2 regions of the Streptomyces sp. NPDC051320 genome follow, and region 2 is predicted to be linked to the other one. Evidence: riboswitches for the same ligand, from Rfam matches in the RefSeq annotation. Region 2 holds a riboswitch; the other holds the start of a gene.

Evidence for each region. A riboswitch is a leader RNA that binds a small molecule or an ion and turns the genes downstream of it on or off. The one in region 2 is predicted to bind S-adenosylmethionine.
Region 1: it holds a riboswitch for S-adenosylmethionine, as region 2 does, so the genes downstream of both, AB0M87_RS27775 (aminotransferase class V-fold PLP-dependent enzyme) here and thrC (threonine synthase) in region 2, are expected to answer to the same signal.

What each region holds. Positions count from the first base shown of each region.
Region 1 covers NZ_JBFBAL010000015.1:19,628-23,487, reverse strand. Annotated here, with positions in the region: gene trpD (anthranilate phosphoribosyltransferase) at 103-1,167, shown strand; SAM riboswitch class IV at 1,259-1,375, shown strand; gene AB0M87_RS27775 (aminotransferase class V-fold PLP-dependent enzyme) at 1,536-2,915, shown strand; gene AB0M87_RS27770 (Lrp/AsnC ligand binding domain-containing protein) at 2,969-3,250, opposite strand; gene AB0M87_RS27765 (rhomboid family intramembrane serine protease) at 3,247-3,860, opposite strand, start outside.
Region 2 covers NZ_JBFBAL010000013.1:54,043-57,902, reverse strand. Annotated here, with positions in the region: gene AB0M87_RS26080 (cold-shock protein) at 1-160, opposite strand, end outside; gene AB0M87_RS26075 (MoaD/ThiS family protein) at 564-839, opposite strand; gene thrC (threonine synthase) at 901-2,199, opposite strand; SAM riboswitch class I at 2,218-2,344, opposite strand; gene AB0M87_RS26065 (glucosyl-3-phosphoglycerate synthase) at 2,525-3,511, shown strand; gene AB0M87_RS26060 (APC family permease) at 3,790-3,860, shown strand, end outside.

The DNA of each region.
Region 1 (3,860 bases), on a different contig from region 2:
CGGGAGCCCCGTCCATCTCCTCTGATGGACGGGGCTCCTTGCCGTCCGGGGGGATGGATAAGGTGGAGGCATCCCTATCGGCTGTGGACCCAGGAGCGGACCATGAACGTTGTGACCCCGGTTGGCGGCGACAGCGTGGCGGCCTACTCCTGGCCGGTCGTCCTCGACTCCCTGCTCGGCGGAACCGACCAGAGCGCGGACGCCACCGCCTGGGCGATGGACCGCATCATGAGCGGAGAGGCGACCGACGCGCAGATCGCGGGCTTCGCGGTGGCGCTGCGGGCCAAGGGCGAGACGGTCGCGGAGATCAGCGGTCTGGTGCAGAGCATGTACGAGCACGCCCGTCTGATCGAGGTGCCCGGGGACACCGTGGACATCGTCGGCACCGGTGGCGACGGTGCCAGGACGGTGAACATCTCCACGATGTCGGCGATCGTGGTGGCCGGCGCCGGAGCGAAGGTCGTCAAGCACGGGAACCGGGCGGCCTCGTCGGCGAGCGGCGCGTCCGATGTGCTGGAGAAGCTCGGCGTCAATCTGGAGCTGACCCCGCAACGGGTGGCCGAGGTCGCCGACGAGGCCGGCATCACCATGTGTTTCGCGGTGAAGTTCCATCCCGCCCTGCGCTATGTGGCGGCGGCCCGGCGTGAGTTGGGCATCCGCACCACGTTCAACGTGCTGGGCCCGCTCACCAACCCGGCGAGGGTGAGAGCGCAGGCGACCGGGGTCGCCGACGCCCGGATGGCACCCATCATGGCCGGCGTGCTGGCCGAGCGCGGTTCGTCCGCGCTGGTGTTCCGGGGGGACGACGGGCTCGACGAGCTGACCACCACGGCCACCTCACGGGTGTGGATCGTGGCGGACGGTGCGGTCCGCGAAGAGGTCTTCGATCCCCGCGACGTGGGCATCGGGCTGGTTCCGGTGGAGGCACTGCGCGGTGCCGACGCCTCGTACAACGCCGACGTCGCCCGTCGGCTGCTGGCCGGTGAAACCGGACCGGTGCGCGATGCGGTGCTGCTCAACTCCGCGGCGGCGCTGGTCGCGCTGCGGCCGGGCACCGGCTCGCTGACCGAGCAGATCGCGGCCGGGATCGAGCGCGCCGCGGAGTCGGTGGACTCGGGAGCGGCGCGCAGCGCGCTGGACAGATGGGTCGCGGCGAGCAACGCCTGACACCTCCGCGGCACCCGGTGTGACGTACGGCGCGGTCCGGGATCCGGACCGCGCCTTGCGTATCCCGCATCTTGTGGCAAGCTACTTGCCAGGTCATGAGTGACAGCGACTACGGCCCCAGCCCGCTGTCCGGCAACCCTCCGTCCGTGGCGGGGTGCCCTGGGTGAAGACCGGGCCGCGACGGCACAGTCCGCGGCAAGCGCGGATCCCTCGCCAGGGATCCTGGTCACCGAGGGAGTTCTTCCGTGGTTCAGCGAATGCGATAGGGCAGTAGCCCCCTTCTCCGCACACCCCTTTCCGCACTGTCCAGCGCTGCCCCGATGCGCGGCGCGCCCAGTGAATTCGCCTGCCCTTTCCGGGAGTTCGCCATGTCTGTTGCCACCGTTGCCTTCGCCTCCGCCGCTGCCGCCGATGCTTGTGCGGGTGCCCCGCTGCCGGTCCTCGGGCGGGACGTTTCGGTGCCGCTCGTCACCGGCGGCGAGGTCGGCTACGCCGCGCTCGACTACGCGGCCAGCGCCCCGGCCCTGCAGCGGGTCTGGGACGACGTGGCCGCCTACGCGCCGTACTACGGCAGCGTGCACCGCGGCGCCGGCTACCTGTCGCAGCTCTCCACGGACCTCTTCGAGAACAGTCGGTCCACCATCGCCGCGTTTCTCGGCTGCCGCGAGGATCATCAGGTCGTTTTCACCCGGTCGACCACCGACTCCCTCAACCTGCTGGCCGCGGCGCTGCCGGCCGGCTGTGAGGTCTTCGTCTTCGAGACCGAGCACCACGCCTCGCTGCTGCCCTGGCGCGACGCCACCGTCACCTACCTGGACGCACCGCGCACTCCGCGGCAGGCCGTCGAGACCCTGGAGCGCGCCCTCGCGGTCCGTGACGCCGCCGGTCCGGCTCTGGTGTGCGTGACCGGGGCCTCGAACGTCACCGGTGAGCTGTGGCCGGTGGCGGAGCTGGCCGCCACCGCCCACGCGCACGGCGCGCGGATCGTGCTGGACGCCGCGCAGCTCGCCCCGCACCACCCGGTGGACATCGTGGCTCTCGACGTCGACTGGGTCGCCTTCTCCGGGCACAAGCTCTACGCGCCCTTCGGCTCCGGTGTCCTGGCGGGCCGCTCCGACTGGTTGCAGGACGCGGAGCCGTATCTGGCCGGCGGCGGTGCCTCCCGCCAGGTGAGCAGGCGCGCCGACGGCGGCGTGGACGTCGAGTGGCACAGCACGGCCGCCCGGCACGAGGCCGGCTCGCCCAACGTCATCGGGGCGTACTCCATCGCTGCCGCCTGCAAGGCGCTCACCGAGGCCGGTTTCGACTCGCTGGTCGAGCGGGAGCAGGCGCTGATCGCCAAGGTCCGCGCCGGCCTCGCCGAGGTGGACGCGGTGCGGGTGCTCTCGCTCTTCGGTGACGAGGCTCCACGCGTCGGCGTCATCTCGTTCGTGGTGGAGGGCTGGAACAGCTCGCACTTCGCCGCCGCGCTCTCGGCCGAATACGGCATCGGGGTGCGGGACGGCCTCTTCTGCGCCCACCCGCTGGTGCGCACCCTGCTCGGCGGCGACCCGCAGGACCAGGGTGAGTGCGGCGCGCCCGAGGGCGAGCCGGGCGGGGCCTCGCTCAACGCCATCCGGGTGAGCTTCGGCGCCGGTACACCGGACGAGCACGTGGAGCGTTTCGTCACCGCGGTCAAGGAGCTGGTGCGGGACGGCGCCCGCTGGAACTACCGCACCGAGAACGGCCGTTGCGTGCCGGCCGTGTGATGCCGGGGCCATCCCCGGCCGGCCGCGAGGCCGGGGCGCCGGCGGGTGGCGCCCTACGCGTCGAGCCCGATGGCGAAAGCCGCTTCCAGGTCGTGCTGCGAGTACGTACGGAACGCCACGTGGGTGTCGGTGGCCTCGACGCCGGGGATCTTGCTGATCCGGCCGGGGATGATGTCCGCGAGGTCGTCGTGCCGGGCCACCCGGACCAGCGCGATCAGGTCGTACGTGCCGGTGACGGAGTAGACCTCGCTGACGTTCTCCAGCGAAGCGAGTGATTCGGCGATCTCGGGGATCCGGTCCACGCTGGTCTTGATGAGCACGATCGCGGTGATCACGGCTTACGTTCTCCCTCGGTGGCCGTCGCTGGGGCCCTCACTCTAGTCGCACGCCAGTACCGCGCCGTGGCGTAGAGGAAGCCGAGCGAGAACCCCGCCAGATGTGCCGTGTAGGCGACCCCGGGGCCGGTCCCGTGCTGCTGCCGGGCGGCCAGCCACTGCAGGGCGAACCAGAAGACCAGCACGATCCAGGCGGGGAAGCGCAGTGGCAGGAACAGCAGGAACGGGAAGATGCTGGTGACCCGGGCCTTCGGGAAGAGGCTCAGGAAGGCGCCGAGCACCGCCGAGATCGCGCCGGACGCACCGACCAGGGACTGATCGGACGAGGTGTGCGTCAGCGCGTAGGCGCCCAGGGCGGCATAGCCGCCGGCCAGATAGAAGACCGCGAAGTGCAGCCGGCCCATCCGCTCCTCGGCCATCGCACCGAAGACGTACAGGAACAGCATGTTGCCGAGCAGATGCACCCAGCCGGCATGGACGAACAGCGCGGTGAGCGGGGTGAGCAGGGCCGACCCGGTGCCGCTCATCAGTTCGGTGGGAACGACTCCCCAGCGTTCGAAATAGGCGCTCTGGGCGGCGAGGAGATCGTCGCCCGTGCCGTAACCGGTGT
Region 2 (3,860 bases):
CCTGCGAGATCTCGAACTCCACTCGCTGACCTTCTTCAAGGGTGCGGTAACCGTCCATCTGAATCGCGCTGTAGTGGACGAAAACATCCGCACCACCGTCGACCGCGATGAAGCCGTACCCCTTCTCCGCGTTGAACCACTTGACGGTGCCCTGAGCCATGCCCAACTCCCCTATTACTGGCCCTTGCACGAGCCCGCACTTCGCGGGACCCGGGGTCAGACCTTGCGCCGGAACGCGTCGACCGCGGCTGAATGTATCTGCCCAACTGCCCTCTGCAACAGGTCAATCGGACGAAAAATCTGTGCGTGACCGAACGCCCGAACGGGCTGATTCCTGGGGGTTTCCGGGCAAGTCGGGCCGGGCAAAGGGCACTTACGCCACAAAAGGTTTCACTTTTTGTCCGCACCTTGTCGCGTTCACATATGCGCCTGGCATGAGCAGCGAAGGGGACTACCCCAACTGTACCGCGCTCAACCACACAGAATTACCCCCTCCGCTTCTGGCCCGGAGGGGGTAATCGAGGGTGCGATCGCGGCGCCGGATCAGCGCCGCGGGAGGCCGGTCAGCCGCCGGCGACGGCCGGAATGATCGAGACGCCGGCGCCGTCCGGCGTGGCGGTCTCCAGGCCCTGTTCGAAGCGCACGTCGTCGTCGTTGACGTACACGTTCACGAAGCGGCGCAGCTTGCCCTGGTCGTCCAGGACGCGGGCCGCGATGCCCGTGTGGTTCTTCTCCAGGTCGGCGATGACCTCGGCGAGGGTGCCGCCCTCGGCGACGACCTCGGCCTGGCCGCCGGTGTACGTGCGGAGGATGGTGGGGATGCGGACCTTGACGCTCATGCGGATTGCCTTCCGGGAGAACCGGCCGTCCAGGAGACCGGGGAGTGGGCGGGACGGGGGTTCAGCTGGTGGCCAGGCCGGCCTCGCGGAACGCGTCCAGGGTCGGGCGGATCGTCGCGGTGGGGCGTGAGGTCTCGGCCACCGCGTCCAGGGTCTTGAGGCCGTCACCGGTGTTCAGGACGACGGTGGACAGCGCCGGGTCGAGCAGACCGGCCTCGATCAGCTTCCTGGTCACGCCGACGGTCACCCCGCCCGCGGTCTCCGCGAAGATGCCCTCGGAGCGGGCCAGCAGCTTGATCGCGTCGACGATCTGCTCGTCGTTGACGTCCTCGACCGCGCCGCCGGTGCGCCGGGCGATGTCCAGGACGTACGGGCCGTCCGCCGGGTTGCCGATGGCGAGGGACTTGGCGATCGTGTTCGGCTTCTGCGGCCGCACGACATCGTGGCCCGCCTTGAAGGCGGTGGAGACCGGCGAGCAGCCCTCGGCCTGCGCGCCGAAGATCCGGTACGGCTTGTCCTCGACCAGGCCCAGCTTGATCAGCTCCTGGAGACCCTTGTCGATCTTCGTGAGCTGGGAGCCGGACGCGATCGGGATGACGATCTGGTCGGGCAGCTGCCAGCCGAGCTGCTCGCAGATCTCGTACGCCAGCGTCTTGGAGCCCTCGCCGTAGTACGGGCGGAGGTTGACGTTGACGAAGCCCCAGCCCTCGCCGATCGGGTCGCCGATGAGCTCGGAGCAGAAGCGGTTGACGTCGTCGTAGTTGCCCTCGATACCGACCAGTTCACCGCCGTACACCGCGGCCATCACGACCTTGCCCTGCTCCAGGTCGTGCGGGATGAACACGCAGGAGCGGAAGCCGGAACGGGCAGCGGCGGCGCCGACGGCGCCCGCCAGGTTGCCGGTCGACGAGCAGGACAGGGTGGTGAAGCCGAAGGCGCGGGCGGCCTCGACGGCGATCGCGACAACCCGGTCCTTGAAGGAGTGCGTCGGGTTCCCGGAGTCGTCCTTGATGTGCAGGCCGCCGGTGATGCCGAGCTCGCGGGCCAGGTTGTCGGCCTTGACCAGCTTGGTGAAACCCGGGTTCAGATTGGGCTGCGACGCGACATCAGCGGGGACCGGCAGCAGCGGCGCGTAACGCCAGATGTTGTTCGGGCCTGCCTCGATGCGCTTCTTCAGCTCGTCGGGGGAGCCGCTCGGCAGGTCGTACGCGACTTCGAGCGGCCCGAAACAGGAGGCACAGGCGAAGATCGGTCCGAGGGCGAAACGCTCTCCGCATTCGCGGCAGGAAAGCGCGGCGGCGGGTCCGAGATCGACCGCTTCGGTGGAGTTCGTGGTGTCGGCGACAGTCTGCACAGCCATGGTGGCGAGGTCCCTTTCTCCTCATCTTCCTCGCGACGTACTTCGCCGCAAGACGGAATTGGCACCTTCCCCACCATGACCTCGCGGTCGGCGGAAGGTTGCCGGGACTTCAACGGGCCGTTCCCTCAGTCCCTCTGGATGAGCGCTATGACGCCGGACCACCGGGCCCGGGTATTTGTCGCGCGTACCGACCCCCGGCATGCGGCGGTCTCTCGCGTTGTTCAAGACTGTAGCCGACGGCGAGGACGATGGAGAGAGTCGTCCGTACCGCGAGATGACTGTCACATGAGCCGCTGCCGCGGCCGGCGTACCGAGGAGACACTCCGTGCTGGATGAGGTGGAACGCTGGCTGACCAGGCGTTCCTGGTCGGCCGCCGACCGTCCGCTGGACCGGCTGACCGCCGCCAAGCGCTGTACGAAGGTGAGCGTGGTGCTTCCTGCGCTGAACGAGGAGGCCACGGTCGGTGAGATCGTCGCGGCGATCCGGCGGGATCTCATGGAGGCGGTGCCGCTGGTGGACGAGCTGGTCGTGATCGACTCGGGGTCCACCGACCGTACGGCGGAGGTCGCGGCGGCGGCCGGCGCCCGCGTGGTGCACCGGGACACGATCCTGCCCCGGATACCCGCCCTGCCCGGCAAGGGCGAGGTGCTGTGGCGCTCGCTCCTGGCGACCAGCGGCGAGATCGTCTGTTTCGTCGACGCCGACCTGAAGGACTTCTCGACGGACTTCGTCTCCGGCATCGTCGGACCGCTGCTGACCGAGCCCGACGTGCATTTCGTCAAGGCCATGTACGACCGTCCGCTGGGCGCCGAGTTCCGTTCGCCCGCCTCCCCCGCCGCGTCCCCTCCGCTCCCCTCCGGCACGGGCCAGGGCGGCCGGGTGACGGAACTGGTGGCCCGGCCGCTGCTCAATCTGCACTGGCCCCAGCTGGCCGGTTTCGTCCAGCCGCTGGGCGGCGAGTACGCGGTGCGCCGCTCGCTGCTCGAGCGCCTCCCCTTCCCGGTCGGTTATGGAGTGGAGCTCGGCCTGCTGGTCGACGCGCTCCACATGGTGGGGCTCGACGCGCTGGCCCAGGTCGACGTCGGCTCCCGTAGGCATCGCCACCAGGACGGCCTGGCGCTCGGCCGGATGGCAGCCGCCATCTACCGGACCGCGCAGCTGCGGCTCTCCCGCGGGCATCTGGTGCGACCCGAGCTCACCCAGTTCGAACGCGGTCCTGACGGGTTCGTGCCGCGGACGTTTCCGGTGGACACCGAGGAGCGGCCGCCGATGCGTGAGGTGGCCGAGTACCAGGCGCGCCGCGCTGCGTGACCGGTCGCGTCCCACCGCCTGCCAAAAGAATCCGGCCGATTTCACGCGAGAATCCGCACCGCCCATCAGGCCACTAAATCCGCTTGAATACCGCGCCCAGGGAGCGCATAAGAACCTACGCATACGTCGGACACGACGGATTTCGTTGCGATGCGCCCTTAATGAGGTCTTGACGGGATCCATCGGTAAGGGTTTTATTCGGACACCGAAGCGGCGCGGAGGTCCCCGCTCGGTCCAGCCCACGCACCGATGGGACACGGATAATCAACATGCCCGACATGGCCGTTGGCGCCACGCCCCAGAAGTCCGAAGCCGAGAAGCCCCCAGCCGGCCCTCGCGACGCAGCCGC